Regions from separate parts of the Staphylococcus hsinchuensis genome, predicted to be linked through region 3. Evidence: riboswitches for the same ligand, from Rfam matches in the RefSeq annotation. Region 3 holds a riboswitch; each other region holds the start of a gene.

Evidence for each region. A riboswitch is a leader RNA that binds a small molecule or an ion and turns the genes downstream of it on or off. The one in region 3 is predicted to bind thiamine pyrophosphate.
Region 1: it holds a riboswitch for thiamine pyrophosphate, as region 3 does, so the genes downstream of both, tenA (thiaminase II) here and thiC (phosphomethylpyrimidine synthase ThiC) in region 3, are expected to answer to the same signal.
Region 2: it holds a riboswitch for thiamine pyrophosphate, as region 3 does, so the genes downstream of both, QQM35_RS07485 (3-oxoacyl-ACP reductase) here and thiC (phosphomethylpyrimidine synthase ThiC) in region 3, are expected to answer to the same signal.

What each region holds. Positions count from the first base shown of each region.
Region 1 is NZ_CP128355.1:21,539-32,412, reverse strand. It holds gene murA (UDP-N-acetylglucosamine 1-carboxyvinyltransferase) at 1-143, shown strand, start outside; gene fabZ (3-hydroxyacyl-ACP dehydratase FabZ) at 208-648, shown strand; gene QQM35_RS00170 (YwpF-like family protein) at 867-1,313, opposite strand; gene QQM35_RS00165 (single-stranded DNA-binding protein) at 1,503-1,907, shown strand; gene QQM35_RS00160 (transglycosylase family protein) at 2,397-3,089, shown strand; TPP riboswitch at 3,245-3,346, shown strand; gene tenA (thiaminase II) at 3,417-4,106, shown strand; gene thiD (bifunctional hydroxymethylpyrimidine kinase/phosphomethylpyrimidine kinase) at 4,099-4,920, shown strand; gene thiM (hydroxyethylthiazole kinase) at 4,910-5,707, shown strand; gene thiE (thiamine phosphate synthase) at 5,710-6,351, shown strand; gene yidC (membrane protein insertase YidC) at 6,435-7,295, shown strand; gene QQM35_RS00130 (HD domain-containing protein) at 7,358-8,005, opposite strand; gene cls (cardiolipin synthase) at 8,053-9,537, opposite strand; gene csoR (copper-sensing transcriptional repressor CsoR) at 9,679-9,972, shown strand; gene csoZ (putative copper chaperone CsoZ) at 9,985-10,191, shown strand; gene QQM35_RS00110 (Lmo0850 family protein) at 10,360-10,500, shown strand; gene QQM35_RS00105 (FtsW/RodA/SpoVE family cell cycle protein) at 10,675-10,874, opposite strand, start outside.
Region 2 is NZ_CP128355.1:1,486,403-1,497,276, reverse strand. It holds gene trmD (tRNA (guanosine(37)-N1)-methyltransferase TrmD) at 1-126, opposite strand, end outside; gene rimM (ribosome maturation factor RimM) at 126-632, opposite strand; gene rpsP (30S ribosomal protein S16) at 847-1,113, opposite strand; gene QQM35_RS07495 (hypothetical protein) at 1,296-1,799, opposite strand; gene QQM35_RS07490 (helix-turn-helix transcriptional regulator) at 1,805-1,993, opposite strand; TPP riboswitch at 2,147-2,246, shown strand; gene QQM35_RS07485 (3-oxoacyl-ACP reductase) at 2,357-3,109, shown strand; gene QQM35_RS07480 (LLM class flavin-dependent oxidoreductase) at 3,137-4,441, shown strand; gene ffh (signal recognition particle protein) at 4,556-5,923, opposite strand; gene QQM35_RS07470 (putative DNA-binding protein) at 5,947-6,279, opposite strand; gene ftsY (signal recognition particle-docking protein FtsY) at 6,266-7,498, opposite strand; gene smc (chromosome segregation protein SMC) at 7,495-10,874, opposite strand, start outside.
Region 3 is NZ_CP128355.1:349,178-360,051, reverse strand. It holds gene QQM35_RS01930 (helix-turn-helix transcriptional regulator) at 1-204, opposite strand, end outside; gene QQM35_RS01925 (haloacid dehalogenase type II) at 978-1,463, shown strand; gene QQM35_RS01920 (hypothetical protein) at 1,512-1,652, shown strand; TPP riboswitch at 1,782-1,886, shown strand; gene thiC (phosphomethylpyrimidine synthase ThiC) at 2,023-3,768, shown strand; gene srtA (class A sortase SrtA) at 4,035-4,628, shown strand; gene QQM35_RS01905 (NAD(P)H-dependent oxidoreductase) at 4,725-5,384, shown strand; gene QQM35_RS01900 (tubby C-terminal domain-like protein) at 5,484-6,032, shown strand; gene QQM35_RS01895 (GNAT family N-acetyltransferase) at 6,165-6,449, opposite strand; gene QQM35_RS01890 (metal ABC transporter solute-binding protein, Zn/Mn family) at 6,627-7,586, shown strand; gene aldA (aldehyde dehydrogenase) at 7,822-9,246, opposite strand; gene QQM35_RS01880 (MarR family winged helix-turn-helix transcriptional regulator) at 9,505-9,948, shown strand; gene QQM35_RS01875 (VraH family peptide resistance protein) at 9,989-10,201, shown strand; gene isaB (immunodominant staphylococcal antigen IsaB family protein) at 10,523-10,874, shown strand, end outside.

The sequences.
Region 1 (10,874 bases), 330 kb from region 3:
CTGCCGCAGCATTAATTTTAGCTGGACTAGTAGCTGAAGGAACGACTCAAGTTACTGAATTGAAACATTTAGATAGAGGGTATGTTGATTTACACGGAAAATTAAAGGCATTAGGTGCAGATATTAAACGAATTAACGACTAAATGATATGATAGTAACGTAAGTGGTAAAACAATTACTATATTATATTTTCGGAGGTTTATATCAATGGAGACGATTTTTGACTATAACCAAATAAAAGAAATTATTCCTCATAGACAGCCTTTTTTATTAATTGATCGTGTCGTTGAGTATGAAGAAGGGCAACGTTGTGCTGCAATTAAACAAGTTTCTGGTAATGAACCATTTTTCCAAGGTCATTTTCCTGAATACGCTGTAATGCCTGGTGTATTAATTACAGAAGCATTGGCACAAACAGGTGCTGTTGCAATGCTTAATAACGAAGCAAATAAAGGTAAAATTGCTTTATTTGCTGGTATTGATAAATGCCGATTTAAAAAACAAGTAACACCTGGTGATACGTTATACTTAGAAGTAGAAATTACTAAAATGAAAGGACCAATCGGTAAAGGTAGCGCTAAAGCAACTGTCGATGGTCAACTTGCATGTAGTTGTGAATTAACATTTGCAATACAAGACAATAAGTAAGAATAAACTCATACTTAATTTAAATATGCATTGTATATTAGGGTGAACCGGAAATTTTTAATTTCGGTTCATCTTTTATTTTTTTATTAATAATTGACTATAAAAAAACAGCGATTGTTGGACGAAATTTTCCTACAATCGCTGATATTTTGGGTAGAGTATAGTTTAATATAAAATACATTATCTTTGTAATTTGTGAATATTATCAAGAAAACGAATCATTCATTCTTTTCTAGTTTTTCATCTTTCAATCTTGGTTTAGATTGCATCATTCGGTTGAATGTCTTCTTCAACTCATCTCCAGTTAAACCATCGTCTATAAGTTGTTCAAGTAAGCTTTCTGCATAAACTTGTCTTAATGTATAGATATGACATTCAAAAACGACAGAAATGGCACGCTCTAATTGAGTAATATGTTTAATCGTTGCATCGAATAAAGCTGGGTCATTGGCTGGTCGTGTAATGACAACACGGATATCTAATAAAGTTTCATCATCCATATATTGTTGCATTGTTTCTAAATGGAAGTCAGAAATAACGATTTCTAATAGCCAACCTGTGCCGCTACTTTCTTTATTTATAATTACACCATCATCGATTTCATATTCTGTTACGCCACCATTTTCTGAAACAATTTGAAATCGAACTGCTTTAAATGTTTTCATCGTTTTCACATCCAAATAAAAATTTTAAATTTTACTATATCTTCAATTATAGACTTATTATAACGCAATTATTACCTTAGAAGAAATTAAATGTAAAATATTGTTAGAATATTACTAATAAAAAGTTGTTTATTGTATTTTGACCTCATTTTGTAAAATAACTATGATGTATTTACAAGGAGGTGACACATGATTAATAATATCGTTATCGTCGGACGATTGACGAAAGACCCAAAGTTGTTCGAAAAAGAGGAAACCTATTTAACAACATTTTGTGTAGCTGTCGAAAGGAATTATAAGGATAGAAATCAAAATAACATAGTTGGTTTTATTTATTGTAAATCTTTTGGCAAGGTAGCTCAGAACATTGTTAAGTATGTCAATCAAGGATCGCTTGTCGCAATAACTGGTCAAATGCAATCAAGAAAATACGTTAAAGACGATCAAACACATTTTATTTCCGAGTTATACGTTGAAACAATTAAGTTTTTAACTTCAAAGCACAAGGATGAAATCGAACCCCACACTACAAAAGATAATCAAGAAATCCTCGAAGACACGATACAAGACAGTGACTTGTACGAAATCATTTAAAACTCCCCCTAATTTTAATACTTATCTATGTTGTTCATTATTAAATTAATACACATTTATTTCCTACTATCAATTATACTTCTTAAACATACTATCCTTCTTTAGACCTCCCCCAGCTATCGAAGGATAGATTTGTTATCAAAATGTCATACATAAAATGATGGAAATTACTAGAGATTTAAAACTTTTAAACTTATAAAATACTGTCATTGCAAATTAAAGGTAAATTTATGGTTAATAAAAACAGAATAATCAGATATTTTACAAAGGTATTACATGCACCAATTGATAGAATTGTCAGTAAAATTTGAACATAGCAAACGATAAAGAAATTATTAGCACTAATTATTGTAAAAGTACATGTAATCTATATGTAAAAATAAAGCTGTTATTTTCATTTGGCTGTAACCTACAAGGTGATTTAAGATGTTACATTGTATTTAGCAAATTAATCAAACAATTAATTATCTTATAGGAGGATTTATTGAAATGAAAAAAACAGTTATCACTTCAACTTTAGCATTAGGCTTAGGCGTAACTGGCGCAGTAGCAGGACATTCAGCAGATGCTGCAGAACAAAATATCAATAAAGCAGACTTAGCTAACAAAGCTCAACATAATCCAGAGTATTTAAATGAACACCCAGTACATTCAGGTGCTTATAACTATAACTTCAAATATGACAAATTACACTATGATTTCGAATCAAATGGTACTTACTGGTCATGGAAATACGGCTCTAACTGGTACGTAAATGGTGATCAAGGTTCAAACAACCAAACTCAAACTAAACAAGTTTCTCATAAATCAGTTGCTAAACCAGCTGTAAAACAAGAAGCTGCTCCACAAACAAAAGCAACTCAACAACCAAAACAAACAACAACTAAACAAGCTCAACCAGCTCAAAAAACAACAAACGAATCAGCTTCAACTGGTTCTTCAGTACATGTAAACAGTCATTTACAACAAATCGCTCAACGCGAATCACGTGGTAACATCCACGCAATCAACCCTTCATCAGGTGCAGCAGGTAAATATCAATTCTTACAAAGCACTTGGGATTCAGTAGCACCAGCTCAATACAAAGGTGTATCACCAGCAAACGCTCCTGAATCAGTACAAGACGCTGCAGCTATGAAATTATACAACACTGTTGGTCCTTCACAATGGGTAACTGCATAATATAAATTTTCATATAAATGAATATATAAGAAGAGTGGATACCGAATTCGGTATTCACTCTTTTTTATTATGTAATACTTTTAGATAGCTCAACAAACCGTTCTTTTGCAAATGAATAGTGGTTTTGTTATGGTTAATTTAACAAAATATTATAGAAAATCTACTAGGGGTGCCTATAGGCTGAGATGAATTATAGTGTTCAAACCCTTAAACCTGATTTGGTTAAAACCAACGTAGGGAAGTAGTTTCATTATAGTCGATTGATATTAACTATTATTAACTACATTCTTACGTTGAATGTAGTTTTTTTATTGAGGAGGATTCAACTTGTTATTTTCTGAAGAATTAAAAAAAGATTCGCAACCAATTATCAACGATATTTATAATGACCCTTTTATTCAAGATATGTTACACGGCGAATTACCTAAAGCAGCTACAAAATTTTATTTAAGAGCAGACGCTTCTTATTTAAAAGAGTTTGCGAATATCTACGCATTAATTATTCCAAAGTTATCATCATTAGACGATGTGAAATTTTTAGTGGAACAAATCCAATTCATAGTGGGTGGAGAAGTAGAAGCGCATGAAATATTAGCAGATTACGTCGGTGAACCATATGAAGAAATAGTACAAGAAAAAGTTTGGCCACCAAGCGGCGATCATTATATTAAACATATGTATTTCAATGCCTTTGCTAAAGAAAACGCAGCATTTACGATTGCAGCAATGGCACCTTGCCCATATGTTTACCAAGTTATTGCTAAACAAGCATTAAAAGATGATGCTTTAAATCAACAATCTGGTCTGAAAAAATGGTTTGAATTTTACAGTACTGAAATGGACGAATTAGTTGAAGTATTTGATGAATTAATGAATAAATTAACTGAACATTGTACAGAAGATGAAAAACAAGAAATTAAAGAATGTTTCTTACAAAGTACTGTGCATGAACGCAATTTCTTTGCAATGTCATATAATGAAGAAGCGTGGTCATTTGGAGGAGATGCACATGAATAAACCTAAAATAGCACTGACTATTGCAGGCACTGATCCTACAGGCGGTGCTGGTGTTATGGCAGATTTAAAATCATTCCATGCATGTGGTGTCTATGGAATGGCTGCTATTACAAGTATTGTTGCTCAAAACACGAAAGGTGTACAACACATTCACAACTTTGATCAAAGTTGGTTGGCAGAACAAATGGAGAGTATATTTGATGATGAATTACCTCAAGCGATTAAAACAGGGATGATTGCATCCAAACCCATGATGGAATTAATTCGTGATTATTTAAAGAAATATCCTGATTTACCTTACGTGATTGATCCAGTTATGCTTGCAAAAAGTGGAGATTCATTAATGGAAGATGACGCTAAAGCAGATTTACAAAATATATTACTTCCTTATGCAATGGTAGCAACGCCAAATTTACCTGAAGCAGAAGAAATTACTGGTTTAACTATTAATGATGAACAGTCTATTTATCAAGCAGGAAAAGTTTTTATCAATGAAATAGGCAGCAAAGGGGTCGTTATCAAAGGCGGCCATTCAGAAGATAAACAGAATGCAAAAGATTATCTTTTTACGCAAAATGATGTGTATACATTCGAAGAGCCACGTTATGATACAAAACATACACACGGTACAGGGTGTACTTTCTCAGCTGTCATAACTGCTGAACTTGCTAAAGGTAAATCTATTTATGAAGCGGTTCAAAAAGCGAAAAAATTCATTTCTTTAAGTATTAAACATACACCAGAAATAGGCCAAGGAAGAGGGCCAGTGAATCACTTTGCGTACATGAAAGAGGTCGGCTTAGATGACGAATAATTTAGAACAGTTAAGAACTCAAAATCCATTAGTGATTTGTTATACCAATGATGTAGTAAAAAACTTCACTGCAAATGGTTTGTTAAGTCTAGGAGCAAGCCCTGCAATGAGTGAAGCGCCTGAAGAAGCAGAAGATATGTTACAAGTTGCGCAAACTTTGCTTATTAACATTGGTACATTAACGAAAGATCAAGAAATGGATATCATTAAAATTGGTCAAACAGCGAATAAAGTTGGAACACCTATCGTATTTGACCCGGTTGCAGTTGGCGCATCTCAATATCGAAAAGACTTCTGTAAGCGTTTTTTAGAGGAAGTTGAAGTTAGCGTCGTTAAAGGAAATAGTTCCGAGGTATTAACTTTAATTGATAGTGAAACAAAGATGAAAGGTACTGAAGGTGATCACTCATTAGATGTTGTTAATATTGCAAAATCAGCACATGAGCAGTTAAAGTGTGCCATTATTATTACTGGAAAAACAGATGTTATTGCTCATAATGGTCAAATTGTTAAACTAAATAACGGTTCTCCTCTATTAGCAAAGGTTACAGGCGCTGGTTGTTTATTAGGCGCTGTAGTAGCGAGCTTTGTAGATCAAACTCAACTTTCTCAGTTATCGATAAATGCACTTATCGAAGCAGTATCAATATATAATATTGCAGCGGAACAAGCAGACAATATTTCACAAAATAAAGGCCCAGGTACATTTGCAGTAGAATTAATCAACTATTTATCATTAATCACTTATGATGACTATTTAACACATCATCAAGTCCAAGAGGTGTAAATATGTTTCACAAATCTGATTTAAAGGTTTACTTTATTTGTGGAAGTCAAGACATCCCTGATGGTGTTACAATACATGAGGTTGTAAGAGAAGCTTTAGAAGCCGGGATTACGATGTTTCAATTTAGAGAAAAAGGTCCTGGTGCTCGTGTAGGTGACGAAAAAGCATTACTTGCTACAGAGTTATTTAAACTTTGCAAAGAGTATCATGTGCCATTCATCGTAAATGATGATGTAACTTTAGCTAAACAAATTAATGCTGACGGTATTCATCTTGGACAAGATGACGTAGCCATAAGTGATGTAGCATCTCAATTTAAAGATAAAATCATAGGCTTAAGCGTAGGTAACGTGGAAGAATATCATAATTCGGATTTAACGAATGTTGATTATATTGGCGTAGGACCGATGTATGCGACGCGTTCCAAAGATGATGCGAACCATCCAGTAGGGCCAGAAATGATTCCAACCCTAAGACAATATGTGAATGATTTGCCAATCGTTGCAATCGGTGGCATTGATGTAAATAATGCTAATGAAATTGTTGAAGCTGGGGCAGATGGTTTATCGGTTATATCTGTTATAGCTAAAAGTGAAAACATCAGTGAAACTGTGCAACATTTATTACAATCTGTTGAACAATAGTAGAAATTGCTTTTTTTAATTTTCACTCTAAGCCTTATATGATAGAATGTTATTTATGTGAATAAAAGGTTAGAGGTGGAAAAATGAAAAAGAAAACGTTATTACCTTTATTGTTAGGTGTAATGGTTTTATTATCTGGTTGTGATTATTCTAAACCAGAAAATAGAGACGGATTTTTCTTTAATACTTTCGTCGATCCAATGAGTAAGTTGATTCATTGGTTAGGCTCAAGTTTTAATAATGATTACGGTCTTGCAATAATTGTCTTAGTTTTAGCGATTCGTTTAGTTTTATTACCATTCATGTTATCAAACTATAAAAATAGTCATATGATGCGTGAAAAAATGAAAGTTGCCAAACCTGAGGTAAATGAAGTACAAGAAAAAGTTAAACGTGCGCGTACTCAGGAAGATAAAATGGCAGCGAACCAAGAACTCATGGAAGTTTACAAAAAATATGATATGAATCCTATGAAGAGTATGTTAGGTTGTTTACCAGTACTTATTCAAATGCCTATTATCATGGGATTATACTTTGCATTGAAATCAAATCTTGCAGGTTTTTCTCATCACCCACACTTCTTATGGTTTAACTTAGCTAAACCAGACATCTTGATTACAATAATCGCGGGTGTGCTATACTTTTTACAGGCTTACGTATCATCAAGATCTATGCCTGAAGAACAAAAACAAATGGGTTACATGATGATGGTTATTTCCCCAATTATGATTATCTTCGTATCCCTAAGTTCAGTTTCTGCATTAGGTTTATATTGGTCAGTCAGTGCGGCGTTCTTAGTTGTACAAACTGAAGTTGCTAATATGTATTATTCTAAATTAGCTAAAAAAGAAGTTGAACCTATGCTTGCAAAAATGAACAAAGAAAAAACTAATAAAAAAGGCGGCAACACACAAGTCGTTTCTAATAAGAAGAAAAAGAAATAATGTATAAATAAAGAGCGAGGCTTTGAAATTCAAAGCCTCGCTCTTTTAAATTATCGATACAGTTAAAAGTACCATTCATTAAAAAATTGAGTAACAAATCTTTTCATATAATCATGACGTTCCTCAGCCATTTTTTTACCTGTTTTTGTATGCATTAATGATTTGAGTTTAAACAATTTTTCATAAAAATGTTTGATTGCTGAGGGAGGTGTGTCTTGCTTATCAATTTCTACATCTAATAGAGGATGATTTGCCTCTGATTCGACCCACATAGGCTCATTAAAATGACCTGCAAATTGAAACGTACGTGCAATACCAATTGCGCCCAAAGCATCTAGTCTATCAGCATCTCTCACGATTTGTCCTTCAATAGGTAATTCAACATGATTATTTGCGCCGTTGTTATAACTCATGTTATTAATGATAAACATAATCTCTGATTGCTGACTTTGGCTAAGCTTTTGTTGCTTTAAAAATTGTTGTAGTTTCACAGTTGCATCTGTGACATCAGTTAACTTGCTATCGACAGTATCGTGAAGTAAGGCAGCTAATTGAATTACCAATCGGTCACCTTGTTGTTCTTGTTCAGCAATATGTAGTGCAATTTTCACTACACGTTGCACATGTGCAACATCATGTCCGCTTGTATCATGTTTATGACATTGTTTCATATAATGTGTTGCGTTAAAGATAATGTTTTGTGAGTTCATTAATGTAACTCCTTTGCATTTAACAAATGTTCTATACATCTATTTACTTATAATATAGGGGATAATAATTGAGAAATACCTTCTTTAAATTTAATCCAGTTACTGCGTTTTTCATAAAGTTCTTTCGTTAAACGATGTGACACTTTTAAATCATCTTGGAAAGCGCGCTTAAGTTGTTGTGCAATTTCCGTATCATATATAAAGGCATTTACTTCAAAGTTTAAAGTGAAACTACGGTGATCCATATTTGCAGTTCCGACGCTCGCCAATTCATCATCTATAACGACTGTTTTTGAATGTAAGAATCCATTATCATAATGAAATATATTTACTCCCGCATCTAACAATGAAGCGACGTTTTTATAAGTAGCCCAGAAGACAAATGGGTGATCTGGTTTATTAGGAATCATAATGTTGACTTCTACGCCACCGAGTGCAGCTATTTTCACTGCATCTAAGAATGCTTGGTCAGGAATAAAATATGGCGTTTGAATATAGATGGATTGCTTAGCTGAAGCAATCATTTTTAAATAACCGTATTTAATTTGTTCCCAAGTTTCATCTGGTCCACTAGAGGCAATCTGAACACCCTTCGTACCGCCAGACTTAACATCAGGGAAGTAACGATCTTCATATTTAATATCTTCACGAGAAGATTGAGAGTTCCAATCCAACATAAAACGTAATTGTAATGCGTTAACAGCATCACCAACTATACGTAAATGTGTATCCCGCCAATAACCAAACTTTTTCTTTAATCCGAGATATTCTTCACCTACATTAAAGCCACCCACGTAACCAATATGTCCATCAATAATAACAACCTTTCTATGGTTTCTATTATTCATTCTTAAGTTGATAAGCGGTAATTTAGATGGGAAAAACGATTCAAAATGACCATTTTTCTTTCGGAAGTTCTTAAAATCCTTAAACTTTAACGTTCTAGATCCCATATCATCATAAAGCATTCTCACTTCTAAACCTTCGTCAAGCTTGTGTTCTAAAGCGGTTAAGATACGGTTGCTGAGTTGGTCATTTCTGAAAATATAATATTGAATGTGTATGTAATCTTTAGCTGCATAAATATCGTCTATTAAAGATTCAAATTTGTCAGCACCGTCTGTAAACACTTTAATTTCATTATCGGTTGTTAAGAACGCTGCATTGTTATATAACAACATTTGTACCATATCTTTATACTTAACAATTTGATGGTTTCCTTTTGAAAAATCATCATTTTTTAAGGCTTCCATTTGTTCATTGACGATCATTTCTATACCGATTTGATCTTCTCTGTCTATCTTAAAGATTTGTTGACGTTGAATTTGTCTACCAAATAACAAGTAGATTACAAATCCTAGTATGGGTAACAGAAATAGTACTAATATCCATGCCCAAATCGAACTGGCAGATCGCCTTTCCATAAATATAATTGTAAAAGCAAAGATAACATTTAATAAAAAGGCACCAATTAAAATAACGTTGATGATGATGTTGGTGTGACTATACAACATTGCGAAAATATCTACCATATGTACCTCCATACACTTAAATCAAGTGTTAAAAAATATAAAAGTCCCAATTATTGTAACATGTAGAACACTTTTTATCACTTGACTGATAGGGGGGATAGGTATATTATGTTGATGAATTCTAAAGGGAGGCAACCTTAAATGACTGAAATTCATAAAGCGCATCATTCAGAACAAACTAAAGCGAATTTAACTTCACGATTAAACCGCATAGAAGGGCAAGTTCGTGCGATTAATAGAATGATATCTGAAGATGTATATTGTGATGATGTACTTACTCAAATTAGAGCAACACGCTCTGCATTAAACAGCGTTGCAACAAGATTATTGGAACATCATATGAAAGGCTGTATTATGGATAAAGTGAACCATGGCGAAGAGGAAGAAGCGATGGAAGAGTTATTAGTAACATTTCAAAAATTAATGAAAGACTAGGAGCGAGCAATAGTGGAATTTGAGACGATTTATGTTTCTAACTTAACTAATGAAGAACAACAACATAAACTTGAGCAACGATTATTTACAATAGATGGAGTGCAAAAGGTCTGTATTAATCAAAGGAGTGGACAGATCGACATCGAATTTGAAACACCTGCAAGTTTAAATAATTTAGAAAAAGAAGTATATGATTTAGGATTTGAAATTATTAATTGATGTAATTGTACACATTTGAAATTAATAATGTGCAAATATTGTATGTAAAGTATGTTTTAAGATAATATTTTGACATTATGACAATATATTTAAAATTTTAAATATTGTATGGTAATTGGCTACTAAATAAGGTAATATGGTAGTAAGAAAGAAGTTAGGGGTGATAATATGACTAAAGAAAATGAAAAGATTCAAAATGTAGTTCAACTATTATCATCATTAGGGGTTAACATAAAGAAAACTAAATCAAGATTAGATGTTATGCATTCTTTATCAACTAATGTGAAAGCCGCTAACCAGTTGAAATAGTCTTATTACCAAGAAAGCGATGAGGACACGTGTTCACATCGTTTTTTTCTGCCAAAAATACATAAGTTATGTCGTTTGAAGTTATTTGAATATGTTCAAAATAAAACAGTATAGTTCTATTTTATAAAAAGAGAGCCATTCCAAAATCTGGAATAGCTCTCTTTTGTTTAAAGATTATGCATTTTCTTCTTCTTGTTGGTGATATTTCTTTTTAGGTTGGTGATAGTAAATAGATAGCAATATACCGACACCAAACATTAAGCTCCATAAAGCACTACCACCATAACTAATAAATGGTAATGGTATACCCGTAATCGGTAACAATTGAATCGTCATACCTATATTTTGTAAAACATGGAATAGTATCAATGAAA
Region 2 (10,874 bases), 1.1 Mb from region 3:
AGCATAGTCACGAAAATTATGCGTATGAACTTGTAATAATGATTTATCTTGCGCTCTTTTTAAAATTGAATGATTTAAAACGCCATCAAACATTTCTGGAAATAATGTTAAAAAATCTATTTTCATTAGTCTAATAACCCTTCCATTGGTGTAATTGTAATACTTCTACCTTCTACGTCTACATCTTTCACCACATCTGCAATATATGGGATTAAATATTCTTTCTCACCTTTGACAATCCAGACGTCATTTGCACCCGTTTCCATAATATTAATCACACGTCCAATTGGCGTGCCCTCATCGTCAAACACAGTACAACCAATAATATCAGAATAGAAGTATTCATGTTCCCCTAATTCGATTTCTTCGTGATCGCGTTCTTGTAATAAAGTTTCGCCCTTTAAATATTCGATATCATTAATATTGTTTACACCTTCAAATGTAACTAAATGAAATCCTTTATGTACTCGGTGTGAAGCGATTGTGAATTCGATAGGTTGTTGATCTTCACGTTCGATTGTCACAATTTCTCCTGGTTGAAAACGTGTATCTGTAAAATCTGAATTTGATTTTATTTTAATTTCACCTTTTACACCATGTGTATTAACGAATTTACCTACTTCAACTTTCATATTCTGTCCCTCCGCTTTTTAAAATTCACACGGATACCCATTGCTGGCCATGTTCCAAACTCACTATATTATAACACGTATCATTACTCAAAGTATTACCTAAATCATAAGCTATAGTTAGATCAACCATAGCAATTTCTAAAATTTAACTTACTAAGTAAAGAAGGCTGAGACAAAAAATGTCTCAGCCTTTAAACTTGCTATACATATCAAACTATTTTAGTTCGTCGAATTTTTTCATAATACCTTGTTTAGATAAGATATTGTGAACAGTGTCAGTTGGTCTTGCACCTTCTTTTAACCATTTTAATGCTAGCTCTTCGTCGATTTTAACTTCTGGAGCTTGAACATTATTTGGGTTGTAAGTACCAATTTGTTCAATGCTACGACCATCACGTGGCGCACGAGCATCAGCTGCTACAATACGGTAGAATGGATTTCTTTTAGAACCTAAACGTTTTAAACGTAATTTAACTGCCATTTATATTCTCTCCTTTAATATGTTTTACTTTTTATTTTCTACAAGAAGTAATGATAACAGTTAAATATCTACTTGTAAAGAGTTTATTCTTTACCATTTCAAAAAATATTGTTTTGTATCATGTCAGGCAGTTAGTGCTATGGAATAATGGATCGAAAGGTATTAACTATTTACCCATGACACTAGTCTTCAATTTTAATTTTACTTTTCGCTACAAAGTAAGATAGAAAACTAAAGACAAAACCAGCTATAAATGAAGAAAAGAGAGTATAACCTTCAATTTGCAGCTGTTTAGTTATGCATAGATTGAATACTATGCTAAATATTAAATACGTAAATACAATGAATATACCGGAAATAAAACATTGAAATCGTATCTTTTTCAATAATTGTCGATATTCGTGCTGAGAAGTAACTAATTCATCTCTTACATCTTCCTTTCTCAAGGAAATCATAACTGTCAATGCTTCTACAAACCCTAAGACCATGAGTAAAATGCTACCTAAAGAAATTTGCTTGAAGTAAGCATCAAAACAAATACTTATAAATGCGAATAAAATTGTGAGATAAAATGAAATAAAAAAGACGCTTACTATCTTTGAATAAATGATTTGTAATTCTCTCTCGTCCTTATCATTAATGAAACCGAGAAAACGTTTCATATGCTTCTGATTGTTTTCATTCATTTTAATTACTCCTCCCAAAAAATATCGTCTAATGTTGCGCCTAATGCTAGACAAATGTTAATACATAAATTTAATGAGGGATTGTACTTATTATTTTCAATTAAATTAATTGTCTGTCTTGAAACATTTACCTTTCGAGCTAATTCTAATTGAGATAATTGATTCTTTTTCCTATATTCATTAAGTTTATTCAAGCAATCACACCTCAAAAATGTCATATATATTGTACATTAACGATAGTATATACTGATGTTGATGTCAAATATATATGACAAAAGGACATACATTCTATTTCACAAAGCTTGACACAACAGTCGATTAACTTTACATTGAAGTTAAATTAAATAAATAGACACTAGGGGTGTTTTTAACTGAGATAAGCTTTAGCTCAAACCCTTCGAACCTGATCTAGTTTGAACTAGCGTAGGAAAGTGTGGATGATGTTATCGTTGATTTAGAATTAAATTCTATTGATATAAACATGAATTTCTCATACACAACTTTCTTTTTATGAAAGTTGTGTTTTTTATTGATTAAATATTTTAGGAGAGATGTATATGCGTAAAACAGTATTAGTTACAGGTAGTAGCCGTGGATTAGGTGCAACTACTGTTAAAACATTGGCTGAGCAAGGACACAACGTTGTAATTAATTATTTTCAAAGTGAATCAAAGGCTCAACAGCTCGTGGAAGAAATCGGTACAGATCAAGCGATTGCTATTCAAGCCGATGTAACAAAAAGAGATGAAGTAGAAGCATTAGTTCAGAAAGCGTCACAACATTTCGGTCAAATTGATGCTATCGTGAATAATGCACTCGTTGGTTTCAAATTTGACCCGACACAACAAAAGGCATTTAAAGATTTATCTTGGGAAGATTACCAACAACAACTTGATGGTACGTTGAAATCAGCTTTTAATGTGATACAGAGTGTATTACCTCAATTTATAGATAGACAAGATGGTGCAATTGTTTCTATCGGTACTAACTTATATCAAAATCCTGTTGTTCCCTATCATGAATATACAACAGCTAAAGCAGGTCTCATTGGTTTAACTCGTAATGTAGCCGCTGAATTAGGTCAACAAGGCATACGAGCTAATGTAGTTTCTGGTGGGTTACTAAAGACAACAGACGCAAGTGCAGCGACGACGCCAGAGGTATTCGATATGATTGGCCAAACTACGCCTTTAAGAAAGGTTACAACACCACAAGATGTAGCAAATATGGTAGCTTATTTAATTTCTGATCAAGCTACAGGTATAACAGGTCAAAACTTTACAATTGATGGCGGTTTAACGATGAATTAATTTTTCTTATGTATGAGGTGTGAGTTTATGAATAATGAAGAAACAAAGGAAATCAATATAGGGATATTAATCATTGCATGTGGACATCATCAAGCAGCATGGTTAATGCCCGATTCTAGTATCGAACGTGTAGGAGATATGACTTACTATCAAGAATTAGCACAAATCGCAGAACGCGGTCTATTTGATGCGGTATTTTTTGCAGATAATCAAGCTTTCCCTGCAAATTCAGATAGCGATATGCCTGCGTTTTGGTTTGATCCTATTGTCAGTTTATCTGTCTTATCTCAAGTAACAAATCATGTGGGACTAGTTGCAACCATTTCGAGCACTTTCTCAAATCCATTTACCGCAGCACGCCAAATATTGAGTTTAGATCATATTACTGGTGGGCGTATCGGATGGAATCTTGTGACTTCCATGACAGACTTAGAAGCATGGAATCATAATTTACCTGAACTTCCTGAACGTGCTTCACGTTATGAAAAAGCAGATGAATTTGCAGAATTAATGAATAAGTTACTCGTTTCATGGGATGAAAAAGACTTTATACATGATAGACAAAATCAACGTATCATCAACTCAGACGAGATTAATGCGTTTAATCATCAAGGTAAGTATTTTAACGTTAATGGTCCTCTGACTGTTCCAAAAAGCCCTCAACAAAAACCAGTTGCGATGCAAGCAGGTGCATCAAAGCAAGGTGTAGCTTTAGCCACTAAATATGCAGACGCAGTTTATTCTGTATCATGGAACTTAAAGCAAGCAAAAGCCTTTCGTAAAAAACTAGATACCCAAATAGAAAATAGCGATGTAGAACAAAGACATATTAAAATCTTCCCCGGTTTAGTCACATATGTAGGCGAAACGACGGAAGAGGCCTATGCTAAAAAGGAACGATTAGATCAATCGCTACCAATTGAGGCAGCTTTAAATCAACTCAGTTTCTTTATACAACAAGATTGTAGCGACTGGAACTTGGATGAACCTGTACCACCCTTACCGCCTGTAGAAGAATTCACGGGTCCAGTTGGGCGTTATGAGACAGTTTTAGAAATTATTCGTGATACCGAACCAACATTACGTGAATTACTCGGTTACCTTAGTGCAGGTGGCGGTCATTTAACACTTATCGGTACTCCTAAAGAAATTGTAGATACGATGCAAGAATGGATTGAACTTGGTGTGGCTGATGGCTTCAATTTAATGCCACCAGTTCTCCCTAATAGTTTAGAAGATTTCGTAGACTATATCATACCTGAATTGCAAAGAAGGGGCTTATTTAGAACAGCTTATGAAGGTTCTACGTTTAGAGAAAATTTAGGCATTTAATTTACGATTCCGTAAATCTTAACTTATCCCACTTTTTTTAAAAATAGATGCAAAATAAAAACACGGTAGCTCGCGCATTGCGATTACTACCGTGCTTTTTTATATCTTTATTGCTTAGAATGGTAAATTCATACCATTAAGCATGTTTTCCATTTGTTTACGTTTACCTTTTTTACCTTTGCCGCCACCAGTGAATTGTTTCATCATTTTCTTCATTTCATTGAATTGTTTCATAAGACGATTCACTTCTTGTAATGAACGGCCAGAACCTTTGGCAATACGTTTCTTACGAGAGACATTAAGTGTTTCTGGATTGCTACGCTCAGTCGCAGTCATTGATTGAATAATTGCTTTAATATGGTCTATCTGTTTGTCGTCCATTTTAAGATTGTCTAGACCTTTCATCTTATTCATACCAGGAATCATTTTCATAATGTCATCTAATGGTCCTAAGTTCTTCACTTGGTCTAATTGTTCAAGGAAATCATCTAGGGTAAATGATGAAGTTCTCATTTTTTTCTCAAGATTTTTCGCTTTTTCTTGATCTACATCTTGTTGTGCCTTTTCAATGAGACTAAGAACGTCTCCCATTCCGAGTATACGTGATGCCATTCGTTCTGGATGGAATAGTTCTAAACCATCTAATTTTTCACTCACACCGACAAATTTGATAGGTTTCTGCGTTACAGAACGGATTGAAAGTGCTGCACCACCACGTGTATCACCATCAAGTTTTGTTAATGTTACACCAGAAATTGTGAGTTGATCATCGAATGATTGTGCTACATTAACAGCATCTTGACCTGTCATGGCATCAACGACTAACATAATTTCATCAGGTTTCGTAATTTCTTTAACGTCACTTAATTCTTGCATCAATGCTTCATCTACATGTAAACGCCCAGCAGTATCAATAATTACGAAATCTAAATGTTCTTCTTTTGCATGTTTAATCGCATTGTCCACGATTTGTTGTGGTTTAACTTGGTCACCTTCTGTATATACTGGAATGTCGATTTGTTTACCGACAGTTTCCAATTGGTCAATTGCAGCTGGTCGATAAATATCTGCTGCAACGAGTAATGGCTTTTTATTATATTTTTTACGCATTAATAGTGCTAGTTTACCAGCAGTTGTCGTTTTACCTGCACCTTGTAAACCAACCATCATTACAACAGTTGGCGGCTTGTTAGCCATCTTTATGGTAGAGTTCTCCCCACCCATCAGTTGTGTTAGTTCGTCTTGTACGATCTTGATGACTTGTTGACCAGGTGTAAGAGATTTCATTACATCTGAACCCAAGGCTCTATCTGATACAGTCTTTACAAATTCTTTAACGACTTTAAAGTTAACATCGGCTTCTAATAACGCTAATCTTACTTCACGCATCATTGTTTTAATATCAGCTTCAGTTACTTTACCTTTGCCTCGAATTTTTTCCATCGTTCCTTGTAAACGATCGGATAATCCTTCAAAAGCCATATTAATTCCCTCCTTTAACTAATTTATTCTAAATCCTCAAGTTGTTGAATGTATGCATTCATTTTATGTGGATCATTTGTATATTTTTTCATTTCATCATATATCAATTTTCGTTGTTCAAAGCTTTTATACAATCCCAATTTGGCTTCGTAATCTTCTACTAAATCGCCAGTTCTTCTTATGTTATCATACACTGCTTGTCGACTCACATCAAACGTGTCAGCAATTTCACTCAGTGAATAATCTTGAAGGTAGAATAATTCTAAGTAATTGCGTTGTTTCTTTGTGAGAAGTGATTGATAAAAATCAAACAGGTAATTCATGCGAATCGTTTTAATTAAATCATTTTGGCTCATGGTATTGACCTTCTATCTCATTATCAGTTGACTCTGATTGTTCCTCATTATGGTCAATTTCAGATTCATCTACATTTTGTTCTATCATATCAGCGAATAATCCATAGACATAACTTTCTGGGTTAAACGGTTGTAAGTCGTCTAGTTTTTCACCTAAACCTACGTATTTAACTGGTATGTGTAATTCATTTCGAATTGCTAATACAATACCACCTTTAGCTGTACCATCTAATTTAGTTAATACGATACCTGTTACATTAGTAACTTCTTTAAATGATTTTGCTTGTGATAAGGCATTTTGACCCGTTGTTGCATCTAAACATAATAATACTTCATGTGGTGCGTCTGGTACTGCACGACCAATGACACGTTTTACTTTCTCTAACTCATTCATCAAGTTAGCTTTATTTTGTAAACGACCTGCAGTATCGCAAATTAATATATCTGCACCCTTACTCTTCGCAGCGTTAATCGCATCATAAATGACAGCAGCAGGATCTGAACCTTCACTTTGACTCGTTACTTCGACACCGACACGGTCTCCCCAAATATTTAACTGTTCAATTGCACCTGCACGGAAAGTATCACCGGCAGCAAGCATAACTTTTTTACCTTCTGATTGGTAACGGTGCGCTAACTTACCAATTGTCGTTGTCTTACCTACACCGTTTACGCCTACCATTAAAATCACATTTAATCTACCATCTTCTAAATCCATTGCTTCTGAATTTTCTTCATCTTGATGGTAAATATCAACGATTTTTTCAACGATAACTTCACGTAAATCTTCTGTTTCAGTAATATTACGTTTTTGCGCTTCAAAACGTAACTCTTCCACGAGTTGCATCACTGTATCAAAACCAACATCCGCAGTGATTAACATTTCTTCTAGCGCTTCGAAAAAGTCTTCGTCAACTTTACGGTAACGTGCGATTAAGTTATTTAATTGTTCTTGGAAATTTTCTCTCGATTTCTCTAAACCAGCTTTAAATTTAGCACCAATTTGTTGCGCTTCAATTTCTTCAAAATCTTCAATCGAAATTAAGCCATCTTCATCAAAATCAGCTTCACTTAATTTTCTAGGAGCTTTCTTTTTCGGTTGTTCTTCTTGGTCATCTTCTAGAGGTTGTTCCTCATCTGAATCTAACGGTTCTAACTCATCTTGCACGTCTTCTGGTGTACCAGAAAATTTATCTTTTAATCTTTTAAAAAAGCTCATGCTTGATCCTCCTCCATCACTTTATCTATCGTATTTAGATTAACACTGACTAATTTTGAAACACCTGATTCTTGCATAGTCACACCATACAATCTGTCTGAAAATTCCATTGTGCCTTTTCGATGCGTAATCACAATGAATTGTGTTTGATCTGAAAGTTGCCTTAAATATTGTGCATATCTAATCACATTCGCTTCGTCTAAAGCCGCTTCCACTTCATCTAAAATCACAAATGGTGCTGAACGTACTTTTAACATTGCAAACAACAATGCAATAGCACTAAGCGCACGTTCTCCTCCACTTAATAATGATAAATGTTGTAACTTTTTCCCTGGGGGTTGAACAATAATATCCACGCCTGCAGTTAAGTAATTATCATCCGTCAAACGTAATTCAGCTTGTCCACCACCAAAAAGAGATTTGAAAACTTGAGAAAAATGGCCTTTTACAGCATGGAACGTCTCTTTGAAACGATCTTTTACTTCCTGATCCATTTCATCTATGATTTGTTCTAATGTCGCTTTGGCTTCTCTTAAATCAGTACGTTGCTCGTCTAAAAATGTATAGCGTTCATTAATTTCTTCAAACTGTTCAATCGCATTTAAATTCACTGGACCGAGTTCTTCAATTGACATTTTAGTGAGCTTGACTTTCTTACGCAAATCTTCAATTGGCTGATCTAACTCATATTGCTCACGTGCACGTTCAAAAGTTAAGTGATAATCCTCACTTAAATGATCTATCGCATGATTGATTAATACATCCAAACGAGATTGCTCTGATTTAATGTCTTGGTAATGATTTTCTATTGATAGTATATCTTGGTTTGCTTCTTGGAGACTTTGCTCTGATGTTTCAATTGTATCATTCAATTCTATTCTACGCGATTTAATTTCTTGGAGTGAATGAGATAATTTTTCTTTTTCAGATTTACTCTTGTTGATATTATTTTGAATTGTATTAAATGCGGTTTCGCCTGTCATTTCTTCTGAATTAAATAATTCTATTTGTTCTTTTAATCTCTGTTGTTGTGACTCAATCTCATTGAGTTGTTTTGTTAATCTTTTTTCGGATTGCTTTTGTGAACTTAATCGTTCTTTAATCACCGCTAAATCCGATTGTTGTTGATGTAATTGTTGTTGTTGCTGTGTTGTATTTGCTTTACCTTCTTTAGATAGTTGTGTATAACGATTGATCTCTTCTTCATATTGTTTTAAAGCGTCTTTAATTTCAGTTAATCTTTGTTGTTTTTCTGCTAAAGTCTGTTTACTTGTTTCACTTTGGTAACCGTCATTAAGTTCAAATTCAAATTCTTCATGTGTCTCTTTAAGTTCCATCTCACTTTTTTTCAATCGCTCAATTTCAAATTCTTCATTGCGCACACTTTGTTTTAATGTATTTAAGGATTGGCTCGTCTCAAAATAGCGTTCACTTAAATGCTCTGCTTGTTCTTTAACAGATTGACATTGCTGTTCTAAGTTACGTGTTTGTTTTTGATAAGTCGCAAATTGTTCACGCATCTTTGATAATTCATCTTTTTGAGCTAAAATGCTTTTAGATTTACGCGAGCCACCACCAGTCATAGAACCACCTGGGTTCACGATGTCACCTTCTAATGTTACGATTCGCGTACGGTAGCGTATCATTCTTGCTAGTTCGTTTGCATTTTTTAAAGTATCAACAATTATCGTATTACCTAGTAAGTTTTGAACAACGTTTTGATATGCTTTATCCGCTTCTACCGCTTGTGCACCTATATTGATAAAACCATCGGCATGTTGTGCAGACATTAATATGTCATTACTCAACTGTCTCGGCTGAATTACATTTAATGGTAAAAATGTTGCTCTACCTAAACCTTGTTGTTTTAAATATTGAATCGCTTGTCTACCATCTTTCTCTGTATCAACGATGACATGTTGTAAAGAAGCACCTAAGGCAGTTTCTATTGCTTTAGTCAAATCTGAAGGTACATTGATAACCTCAGCTACTGCACCATGAATCCCTGAAAGTTGCTTGTTCTTCGCTTTGAGAACATGCTTTACACCATTGAAGAAATAACTATAATCCTCTTCTTGAGTAGCAAGACTATCAATACGTGTTTTTAATTTTTCGTTATAACGATATGCTTGGTGTAATTGATCTTCATAATTTGTCTGTTGTTGTTTAAGTGACTTCATTTGTTGTTCATATTCGTTTAATTGTTGTTGCACTTTATTGAGTTGATCTTTTTCAGATTTGTAATGTTGTTGCTTAACACCTAAATCATTTTGAATCTGTTTCAACTCTTCAAAAGCTTCAACCAAACGGGAATCTAAACGTGATTTTTTGGACTCATTCTCTTTAATTGTATGCTCTAAAAACCGAATATCATTGTTAACATCCGATTGTTCGGACATAAGTTGATAATAGTGATCTTTAATGTTTTCTAATTTTTCATCATGATCCTCATCAGACATAACTAGCTGTGATTCTAAATCCTGAATACTTGAAGTTAACGTGTTTTGTTTTACTTTTAAAGTATTAATTTGTTCACGTACTGTTTCACGTTCTTGAATATACGTGCTATGTTGATCGTCTAAACTGGCTTGTTCTTCTTCAAATCGCGCATTCGTTTCTGATTGGTTTTTCTTTCTTTCTTCCAATACGTTGAGTTGACCTGAATACTTTTCAACTTCTTCCGTTGCTTTAACTAATTGCGCATTGAGTGATTCGATTTGCTCATCAATTTGCTGTCTTTCAGCTTTATATTTGTTTAAAGCTTTTGTAAGAGTCGTTTGTTCAGCTTCTTTATTTTGTTGTTGGCCTTTTAATTGATTCAACTTACGATCGAGTTCATGTATATGATTATGATATTGTTCAATATCATAAACTGTGACTAAGACATCACTCTTCTCCATTTCTTGAGACAGATGTTTATATTCTTTAGCAATTGCTGCCTCTTCTCTTAATGGTTCAACTCGTCCTTCTAAATCATATAATATATCTTCGACACGATTAAGGTTATCTTCTGTTTGATCTAACTTTTGAACTGACGTTGCTTTTCGTTTTTTATATTTTAAAACGCCTGCAGATTCTTCTAAAATTTGTCTACGGTCAACAGGCTTTGCATTTAAAATCTCATCTACACGCCCTTGTGAAATAATGCTAAATGCTTCCTTACCCAGACCTGAATCTAACAATAATTCGGTAATGTCTTTTAAACGTGCACGATCATTATTAATATAATATTCGCTTTCACCACTTCGATACAATCGACGTGTGACTATCACTTTTGAAGCGTCAACTTGCAGTAATCCTGAACTATTATCTAATTCTAACTTCACTTCCGCAAAGTTTTGAGCGGATCTATGTTCTGCTCCGGAAAAAATAATGT
Region 3 (10,874 bases):
AAGTTCAATGAGCTGTTCTACCTTTTCGTATTGATAGAGATCTGTATTGTTTATAATTAAACCTTCAGAAATAGTTAGCGACTTGCCGTTTAAATTTATATTACATGGCTTACCTAAAGGAATGAGTATGATGATTTTATTAATATTTCGCGTTAATAAGGATGTATAGTTGTTTCTTAAAGTTAGTGTAGTCGTATTAATCAATAATATCACCTTTGTTTAAATATAAAACGAGACCTTTTCGTTTAACGTTATTTTACTATTCTGTCCTAAAATTAAAATGGTAAATAGGAAATATTATTAAATGGTAGGTCAAATGTCATAAATCATACATGTGACGTTGCAGAAATTAAAGTTTTGTAAGCAGTTATTTATAAAAACAGGTGGTGGGATAAAAATTTAGGAGAAAAAAGTAGTTATTAGGCGGTAGATTGATCAAAATATATCAATTGAGTGTGGAATTAGGCAAGTAAAAAATACTTCTATATAGAAGAAGATCTAAAGTCACTAAAAGTAGCAACTTTAGATCTCTTTTTCAAATAGAGCGAGACAGCGGATTAAACAGTAATTTGGAAGAGAAATCGTACCAATTATTTAACCTGAGATGTCTATACTTTATTTGTGAGAAGGAAATTTTATATCATTGGGGTAAATGGGAATATAAAGCTTGGTTTGGGAATGTATTAAACGATGATGACTTTAAAGCTTGAACTGATATAAAAATAGTTTCCGTCTCTTATTTATATTATATAACTTTAATTGTAAAACCACAATATAAATTTAGAATTAAAAAAATAGGAGATGAAATGTTGGTTTTATATAATTTCTCTTCAAAACGAAACACATTTTTATATACAAGGGTCCCTACGTGAATATGTAAAGGTGTAAGATATTTATTATATTTTAATATTTCTGTTTAAAAATTATTCAAAAGTGTAAAATAAGAATAACTTTATTATAGAAAGAGAGGGGTAAAAATGTATAAGGCGATTATTTTTGATGTGTATGGAACTGTTTTTGATTTAGATTCTTTAAAAAATGAAATGATTGAATTTGACGAATCCTTAGCAAATCAAATTTCACGTGATTGGCGAGAAACACAAATCAATCATATGTTTATTAGACAAATAATGCACCGATATATACCCTTTGATGAATTAACTAAAAACGCTTTGCGTTATACATTAAATGTACATAATATTCAGTACAATAGAGAAGATATTAATCGTTTGTTTGATGCATTTCTAAAATTATCTTACTATAAAGAAATTCCGAGAGCACTTTCTGATATTAAAGCATTAGGTGTTGATATAGGGGTCCTTTCGAATGGAAATGATAGTATGCTCATGCCTTTAATTGATAACTCAGAGATTGCAGAATTCTTCGACACGGTGATTAGTGTTAATGAAGTGAAACAATACAAACCTAGTGAGGCAAGCTACGCACTCATATTAGATTATTAAAATGTTCGTAGAGAAGATGTCCTATTCGTTTCTTCTAATACTTGGGATGTGACAGGAGCCAATAACTTTGGCTTTGATACAGTATGGGTTAACCGTAATGATACGTTATTTGATCAAAATGGAGACGATCCAACAATTACAGTGAATCACTTGAATGAATTAGTAAAATGGTTGGAACTGAACAATTAGGGTAAGACAACTTATAGAACCCAAATGTGGTTCAGTGTTAATACAAATAGAATATAAACAAAGTTGTTTATATTCTATAAATTTTTGTATTTTCAACTAAAAAATGTTAACTTTTATTTATAATTTAATAACAATTGCTAGGGGTGCTTGTTAAGAGCTGAAAGAGATTATATATCTCAACCCTTTGAACCTGATCTAGTTAATACTAGCGTAGGGAAGCCGGTCACAATGTCTTGATACATTTGTTAAATAGATTTTTAAGGGATACTATATTCCAATCGTCTTTTACATATGTATATTTATGTAGATTAAGGTCATTGTGTATCAAAATCAGGTCTCCTAGCAATAATACATGCTAAGGAGTTTTTTTATGGAACAAGAAAAGATTGAATTAAAGAAACAATTCCCATCTAGTCGTAGAATTTGGGTGAATGGTGAAGATGATGATATTAAGGTACCATTCCGTGAAATCGAACTTTCACCAACAACTACTGAAGAAGGTACAACTGAAAACGAGCCTGTAGTTGTATACGATACGGCAGGCCCATATCATGATGACTCATATCAAATTGATGTGCAACAAGGTATTCCTCAATTAAGAAAAGATTGGATAGACCAACGCCAAGATACACAACGTTATGAAGGGAGAAAAGTACAGTCCCTTGATAATGGTTTTAAAAAAGATAACCATAAAAAGTTTGTAGAAACACCTTTTAAATATCAACCACGTAAAGCAGAAAGTGGACGATGTGTGACACAAATGCATTATGCGAAACAAGGTATTATTACGAAAGAAATGAAATTCGTCGCAACAAGAGAAGATGTATCTCCTGAATTTGTGCGTTCAGAAATTGCTAGAGGACGTGCAATTATTCCTAATAATGTAAACCATCCAGAATCAGAACCAATGATTATAGGTAAAAACTTCCAGGTGAAAATCAATGCTAATATCGGTAACTCAGCTGTAAGTTCATCGATTGAAGCGGAAATTGAGAAGTTAGTATGGGCGATCCATTGGGGTACAGATACGATTATGGATTTATCTACAGGTAAAAACATTCATGCGACACGTGAATATCTGTTAAGAAACTCTCCAGTGCCTGTAGGAACTGTGCCAATTTATCAAGCGCTTGAAAAGGTTGACGGTATTGCTGAAAATTTAACATGGGAAATTTATAGAGACACGTTAATAGAACAAGCTGAACAAGGTGTAGATTACTTTACGATTCATGCAGGCGTATTATTACGTTATGTCCCAACAACGGTGGATCGATTGACTGGTATTGTGTCACGCGGTGGCTCAATTATGGCGCAGTGGTGTTTAGCACATCACGAGGAAAGCTTTTTATATACACACTTCGACGAAATTTGCGAAATATTAAGTGCTTATGATATCTCTATTTCATTAGGTGATGGGTTACGCCCAGGTTCTATATATGACGCTAATGATGAAAGCCAAATATTAGAACTTGAAACGCTTGGTGAATTAACAAAAATTGCTTGGGAACACGATGTTCAAGTGATGATTGAAGGTCCAGGTCATATTCCTATGCAGAAGATTAAAGAGAATCAAACGTTAGCAGATTTCCATTGTCAAGAAGCACCATTCTATACATTAGGACCATTAACAACGGATATTGCACCAGCATATGACCATATTACATCAGCAATTGGAGCGGCACAGATCGCGAGTCATGGTACAGCAATGTTGTGTTACGTTACACCTAAAGAACATCTCGGATTACCAAATAAAGATGATGTACGTGAAGGTGTAGTCACATATAAAATTGCTGCTCATGCTGCCGATTTAGCTAAAGGTTTAAAAAATGCTCAAAAAAGAGACGATGAAATCAGTAGAGCACGTTTTGAGTTCAGATGGTACGATCAATTTAATTTATCTTTAGACCCAGATAAAGCGCGTGCATTCCATGATGAAACGTTGCCTGCCGAATCTGCTAAAGTCGCACACTTCTGTAGTATGTGTGGTCCTAAGTTTTGTTCTATGCGTATTTCTCATGATTTACGAAACAGCGAGGAATTACAACAATTTAAAGAAGAAGGTTTAAAAGAAAAATCAGAAGAATTTATCTCTGAGGGTAGTAAAATATACCACTAAATTTGTCTGTCTAAAATGAATATAGATAATAAATATTGAGGCAAACCCTACGCGATTTAAAGTGTAGGGTTTGTCTTTTTATTTATTAAATGCTAGATACAATGAGATGGACAAATCTTTAGCAAAAGCATAAAAATATGTCATCATAGTTAGAGATTTTACTGTTCTATAGTACGGTGAAATAAGTCCGATTGTTATGATGTTTCATATTCAATTGTGCTATACTGAAAGTAAATTTCTATAATGGGAACAAGGAGTTATATTAAATGAAAAAATGGGGAAATCGACTCATAACAATACTCGGTATCGTACTTATTCTCGCTGCAATTTACCTATTTGCCAAACCACACATTGATGAATATTTTGCACAAAAAGAGAACGACAAGCAGGTTCAAAAATATGATAAACAACAACAATCTAAAGCTAAGGCAGAAATACCTAAAGATAAATCAAAAATGGCGGGTTATATTTCAGTGCCAGATGCTCATATTAAAGAAGCAGTCTATCCAGGTCCAGCCACACCGAAACAATTAAATAGAGGCGTGAGCTTTGCTGAAGCAAATGAGTCATTAAATGATCAAAATATTGCGATTGCGGGACACACATATGAAGGTTCTTCGACTTATCAATTTTCAAACTTACACAAAGCAAAAAAAGGAAGTAAAGTTACATTTAAAACTGGAAAAGAAAAGCGTAAATATAAAATCACTAAAATTAAAGATGTAAATCCTAATGATGTCAAAGTTTTAGATGAGCAGAAATCGAAAAAACAACAACTCACTTTAATTACTTGTGATGACTATAATGCTAAAACGGATACGTGGGAAAAACGTAAGATTTTCGTGGCACAAGCTGTCTAGTTTTTAGAAATTTCAAAACATATTACTTTAATCGGAATAAAATAATCGCTTATACTATAAATTATAACGCAACTTATTTGAAAGGAAGGCATGAACATGACACAAATGCAACAAAAAATAATCGAAGCATTTAATTATAGACATGCGACAAAACGTTTTGATGCAAATAAGGAAATAGAGCAGTCTGATTTTAAAACTATTCTTGAAGCTGGGCGACTATCACCAAGTTCACTCGGGTTAGAACCATGGAAATTTATCGTTATCCAAAATAAAGAACTAAGAGAGAAGTTAAAACCTATTAGTATGGGGGCGCAAGGACAATTAGAAACTGCAAGTCATTTTGTGCTCATTCTAGCGCGTAAAAATGTAACGTTTAAATCACCGTACGTACAACATTTATTAAAAAATGTGAAAAAGTATGATGAAAGTACTTTCCCTGCTGTAGAAGAGAAATTTGATAATTTCCAAACAGGTTTTCACATCAATGATAATGCACGCACTTTATTTGATTGGGCGAGCAAACAAACATATATCGCTTTAGTTAATATGATGACATCTGCAGCATTACTTGGTATCGATTCTTGCCCTATGGAAGGGTTTGACTTAGATCGTGTAACCCAATTATTAGAAGATGAAGGCATTATTGATTCTGAACAATTTGCACCTTCAGTGATGGTTGCATTTGGTTATAGAGAAACTGAACCCAAAGACAAAGTAAGACAATCAACTGAAGATGTTATTGAGTGGATTGAGTAATTATATACACGTGTTCATTATAAATAAGTTATTATTATATGTATTTTCCCAACTTTGTTATAATTATGTTTAAGAACAAAATTTATGGAGGTTAAAAAGATCGTGCGCTTTTATTTCAAAGAGAACTTTTTTAATGCTTCAAAGTCGACAATCGATGTTTTTAATGAGAATGATGAAGCTGTATACAAAATGCAGTTGTTTTATACGTCAGCAACACAAGAGGCTTTTGCAATTTTCGGCGGAAAAGGTAAACAAAATTTCGAAATCACAGATGGTCATGATACGTATCGCATAACTCAAGAGAAAGCGATAAGTGGGAAAATTAAAACCCCATTTAAAACCGTATGGGACGTTGACAAAAATGGGAATAAATTTGGCGTTTTCCGTACTAAAATGGGCTTAAAACCAACGATGTTATTCGAAGGTAGCCAAGGTGACACTTTAAAGTTCCAATCAGGATTTATTTCAAGAAGTGTATCCGTAAATGACGGACGAAATGAGATTATGAATACTAAATCTCAACGCTTTAAAATCGCCTCTCGTCATGACATTGATATCCATACTGACGAATATCATCCGGCGATGTTAATTATGCTATTCCAAGTATTTTACGAATTCCAAGAACAACAACGCAGAAAATCTAGTTGAACAGATCTAGATTTCGATTTTGATTTTTAATCACTATCGAAATCTATTCAGTGAAATGCATTTTAATAATAAACACGCGACGTTTTTCATATCAACGTCGCGTGCTTTTTTTATAGTTAAGCATTGATGTGCTTAGTCATGTTGTTGATAAACATCTTGGTAATCATCACTTTTTTCCATTACTTTCTTAGCAAATGGGCAAGTTGCAGTAACTTTTAAGTCGTTTTCACGTGCATAATCAACGACTGTTTGTACAAGTTTAGACCCAATACCTTGGCCTCCCATTTCTTCAGGCACGCCTGTATGGTCGATATTAATAAGATTATCATCTTCTTTTTCGAAAGTAATTTGTGCTTTTGGATTCTCTTCGTTATCACCAATATAAAATTTATTTGATCCTTTTACGATTTTAGCCATACATATCTCTCCTTTGGCAATGTTCTTACTATATAAATATCCGTATAAGAAAAATTTAAACTGAAGTCAATAATGGGTATTTTACGAATTAGTGAAGTTTTTAGTTGAAACCATTGAAATATTTAGTAAATAAGTATATAGTTTGAACGGAATCTTTTGAGTTGGAGGCGTGTTTTTTTGAAGAAAAGTTTAGTAATCATTTTAATAAGCATGCTTATCGTCGTACTAAGTGGTTGTAGTCAATCTAATCATTCAGAGCATAAGCAGGTCTCAGAAAGTAATAAATTAAATATCTACACGACCGCATTTGCATTTCAAAGCTTTGCTCAACAAATTGGTGGGAAGTATGTGAAAGCCGAATCGATATATCCCCCCGGTGCAGATGCACATTCGTTTGAACCAACTCAAAAAGAAATGATAAATATTGCTAAAAGTGATTTATTTATTTATTCAGACGAAGAGATGGACCCTGTGGCAAAGAAAATTGCACAATCCATCAAGGATGATAATTTGAAATTACCAGTAGTTCAGGGGATAGATCATCATGACCTTATTTCAAGTCATGAGCATGAGCATCACCATGATGACCATGGAGGCCATCATGAAGGCGAAAGTCATGATCCACATGTTTGGTTAGACCCTGTATTAGATAAGAAGCTAGCTTATAATATTAAACAAGATTTAATTCGAAAAGATCCCAAACATAAAAAATATTACAATCATAATTATCAAAATTTAAAACAAGATTTAACACAAATCGATGAACAGTTGAAAGCAGTAACGAAAAATCCAAAAAGAGATACGGTCGTGATTTCTCATGATTCTATCGGTTATCTAGCACATCGTTATCACTTTAAACAACAAGGTGTTAGTGGCATAAATAATGAAGAACCGACACAACAAAATTTAGTCAAAATAGTTCATAGTATTAAAGATTCAAAACAACCATATGTGCTTTACGAACAAAACATTTCATCTAAAGTTACGAACGTCATTGAAAAAGAATCAGATACACAACCATTAGATTTTCATAATATGGCTATGCTAACTAAAGCACAAAAGAATGATAAAAACATTACGTTCCAATCACTTATGAAAAAGAATATCCACTCTTTAGATAAGGCACTTAATCAATAAAGAGGGTTTTGAGACACAAATACACAGTATTGAGCGTTTACAATCTGAAGCTTAATTCTCAAAAAAAGCGAGCTAATCCATTAAGGGTTAGCTCGCTTTTATATTAAAAATTTAATGATTTTGCCCGTACATACTTGAATAAGTTATGGTTCAATCATGTAGTCGCGACACGATTAAGGTGGGATACAAGTGATCAATGTCTCTTGCGTTAAGAAAGCGTTTCTAAGGCATTGCTTTAATCATATCTAATATATGAGACTGTTGTATTGTAATACTCTTCTAAACCATGAATTCCATCGGCGCCACCAAGTCCAGATTCTCTCCAACCTGAGTGAAATCCGTTCACTACTTCTTCAGCTTCGCAGTTAGCATAAACTTCACCGAACTTTAGTTGTTCAGAGGCAGTCATTACATCTTTTAAGTTTTCTGAGAATACATATGATGAGAGGCCAGCATTTGTGTCGTTCGCTTGTGTAATGGCTTCATCGTAATCCGTGTATGTTACGACTGGTAATACTGGGCCAAAGATTTCTTCTTTGAAGGCTAAATCGGATGGTTTAACGTTGTCTAAAATTGTAGGTGCATAGAAATAACCAGGACGATCGATAATGTGACCACCTGTTACACAGTTTGCTCCATTGTGGATAGCTGATTGGACTTTGTCATCGATACTTTGTAACTGAGCTTCATTAATAATTGCACCATAATCTGTAGCTTCATCGTATGGATCGCCAACTGTTAACTGTTCCATCTTATCTTTTAAGGCTTTGATAAATTCATCATGTACTGATTGGTGAACGAAGATACGTTCAGGGCACGTACATACTTGTCCGGCATTATTAATACGTGCAGTAACAATATAGTCTGCAGCTTTTTCTATATTCGCATTTTCAGTAACAAGTACAGGTGCATTACCGCCAAGTTCTAAATTTACCTTTTTAACATTTGAGGCGCTTTCTGAGTAAACGGATTTACCAGTACGCATACTTCCAGTTAGTGAAATTAATTGAATGTCAGGGTGCTGTGCAAGTTGTGTACCGACAGTTTCACCTTTACCTGGAACGATTTGAACAAGACCTGCTGGTATAGTTGATTCGCGAATCAGTTCGGCAATTTTTAAAGTTATGAGAGAAGTTGCTTCACTTGGTTTGATGACTACTGAACAACCTGTCACAATAGCAGGGATGACCTTTCTCATCAATACTAAAATAGGTGCATTCCAAGGAACGATACCGGCAGTAACACCGATGGGCTTTTTCGTTAATAATATCGTTTCATTTTCCCGACTATTTTGTAGAACTTCGCCTTTATTTGACATACTGAGACTTGTCATATAATCGATAAAATGAATAGATTTTTCAATTTCACCTTTTGCAGAAGCTAACGTTTTACCTTGTTCTTTCACATATAAATCAGCTAATGCGTCTTTATTTTGTTCTAGTAATGGGATGAGTAATTTAGCATGATCTGCTCGTTTTGGTTGAGGGACTTTTTCCCATTCAAGTTGTGCTTGCTTAGATTTTTCTACTGCTTCGTTAACTTCTTCTTCAGATGCAAAAGTAACTGTATCTATTGTTTCTCCTGTAGCAGGGTTAATCACATCTATTGAGTCTGTTGATTTACTTTCGATAAATTCATTGTTTATAAATAGTTTGTTCATTTCTAAACACCTCCACATTATAAAAATACCACTTTAGGTAAATTTAAAAACTATCTGACTATTCAGTTATATTATTTTATGTTTAATTTTAAATTTATAATTGATAAAAAAGGAAAGAAATTATAAACTATAAATAAGGGAGACTATATAATCATTTTCAATAAACTACATTACTAACGATTATAATCAGACAAGTGAATTTTGAGAGTAATTATAATTTGGCTCGAATTTGATAGAAATGGGAAGTAGTTGATTTAATTGGATCGAACAAAAAATGCTTTGAATACATTTGTAGGTATTCATAGAACCGCGGATTATCTTGAACAAATTGTAAAAAATGATGTCAAAAGGTATGGTTTAAATATTACAGAATTTGCAGTTATGGAATTACTCTTTCATAAAGGGGATCAACCAATTCAACGAATAGGGAAGAAAGTTTTGATAGCTAGTAGTAGTATCACGTATGTAGTTGATAAACTAGAGAAAAAAGGATACGTAAAAAGGTTACGTCTTGAAAAGGATAGACGTGTTATTTATGCCTCGCTAACCGATGAAGGTCATGAACTTATGGCTTCAGTATTTCCGCATCACGCTGAAACATTAGATAATGCATTTTCAGTACTTACTGATGAAGAACTCCTCAACCTCCAGAATGCCTTAAAAAAGTTATCAAGATATACGAAAACAAATAAATGCAGTTGATTATTCATACTCCAACTTTTTACAGAAAGGAGAATAGATATTGTCTTTAAAAGAAATGTACGAAGAACTCATTAACAAACAATGGGAAAGAGACGAATTATTGATGGTAGGTGTATATTGCCTCATAGGTAGTTTTTTATTAACACCTATTTTCGGAATTCCAGGTGGCATCATTGCTTATTTTGCATTTGAAGATGAAGCATTTAAGGAAAAAATGAAACGTCGCAAGCAACAACATAAAGATATAAATTGATCAATTTTATTAACGTGATTCACAAAGTACTTTATATTATGTGTTTTTCATAACTGTATGAATAATCTGAGTCTGAGACAAAAAAGGTGTCTCAGACTCTTTTTTAATTAGGCGGTAGATGTCTGAATTGAAAATGTACTTATATCAAACTATTTCAACACATAGTCATTTTTACCAGGCTGGTGTACAAAACCTCAATTAGAAAATTAGTGTGTATATTTTACAACAAGATGACAGTGGTATGAGGTAATAGTAAAATAATTGACACATTTGTAATAAAAATGTAATATTAAACTATACTTAGTGTTAGGGGTGTTGAAAATGAAAAAAATTGTTAAACCGTTACTTGCAAGTGGAATTTGTGTCGCAACTGTCTTTGGTGTCAATTTTGCTCAATCAGGTCACTCTCATGAAGTCGTACAAGCATCTGAAATCCCTTATTATCAATTCAATGGCTACACTGGTAATCAATCAAGCTTTATCTTAGATAATGCTTTCGTCAATGCAGTAAGATCAGGTCATGTTACTTTTAATAATACAAGTGTTGATAATGAACATAGTGCTAACCAAGGTAAAGAAGTTACTTATGCATACGATCAAAAGTTTTATAAAGTTTCAGGAAATGTTGCATCAAGTGTAGAGTTTCCAATAGCTGAAGGTCAAGTAACAGTCG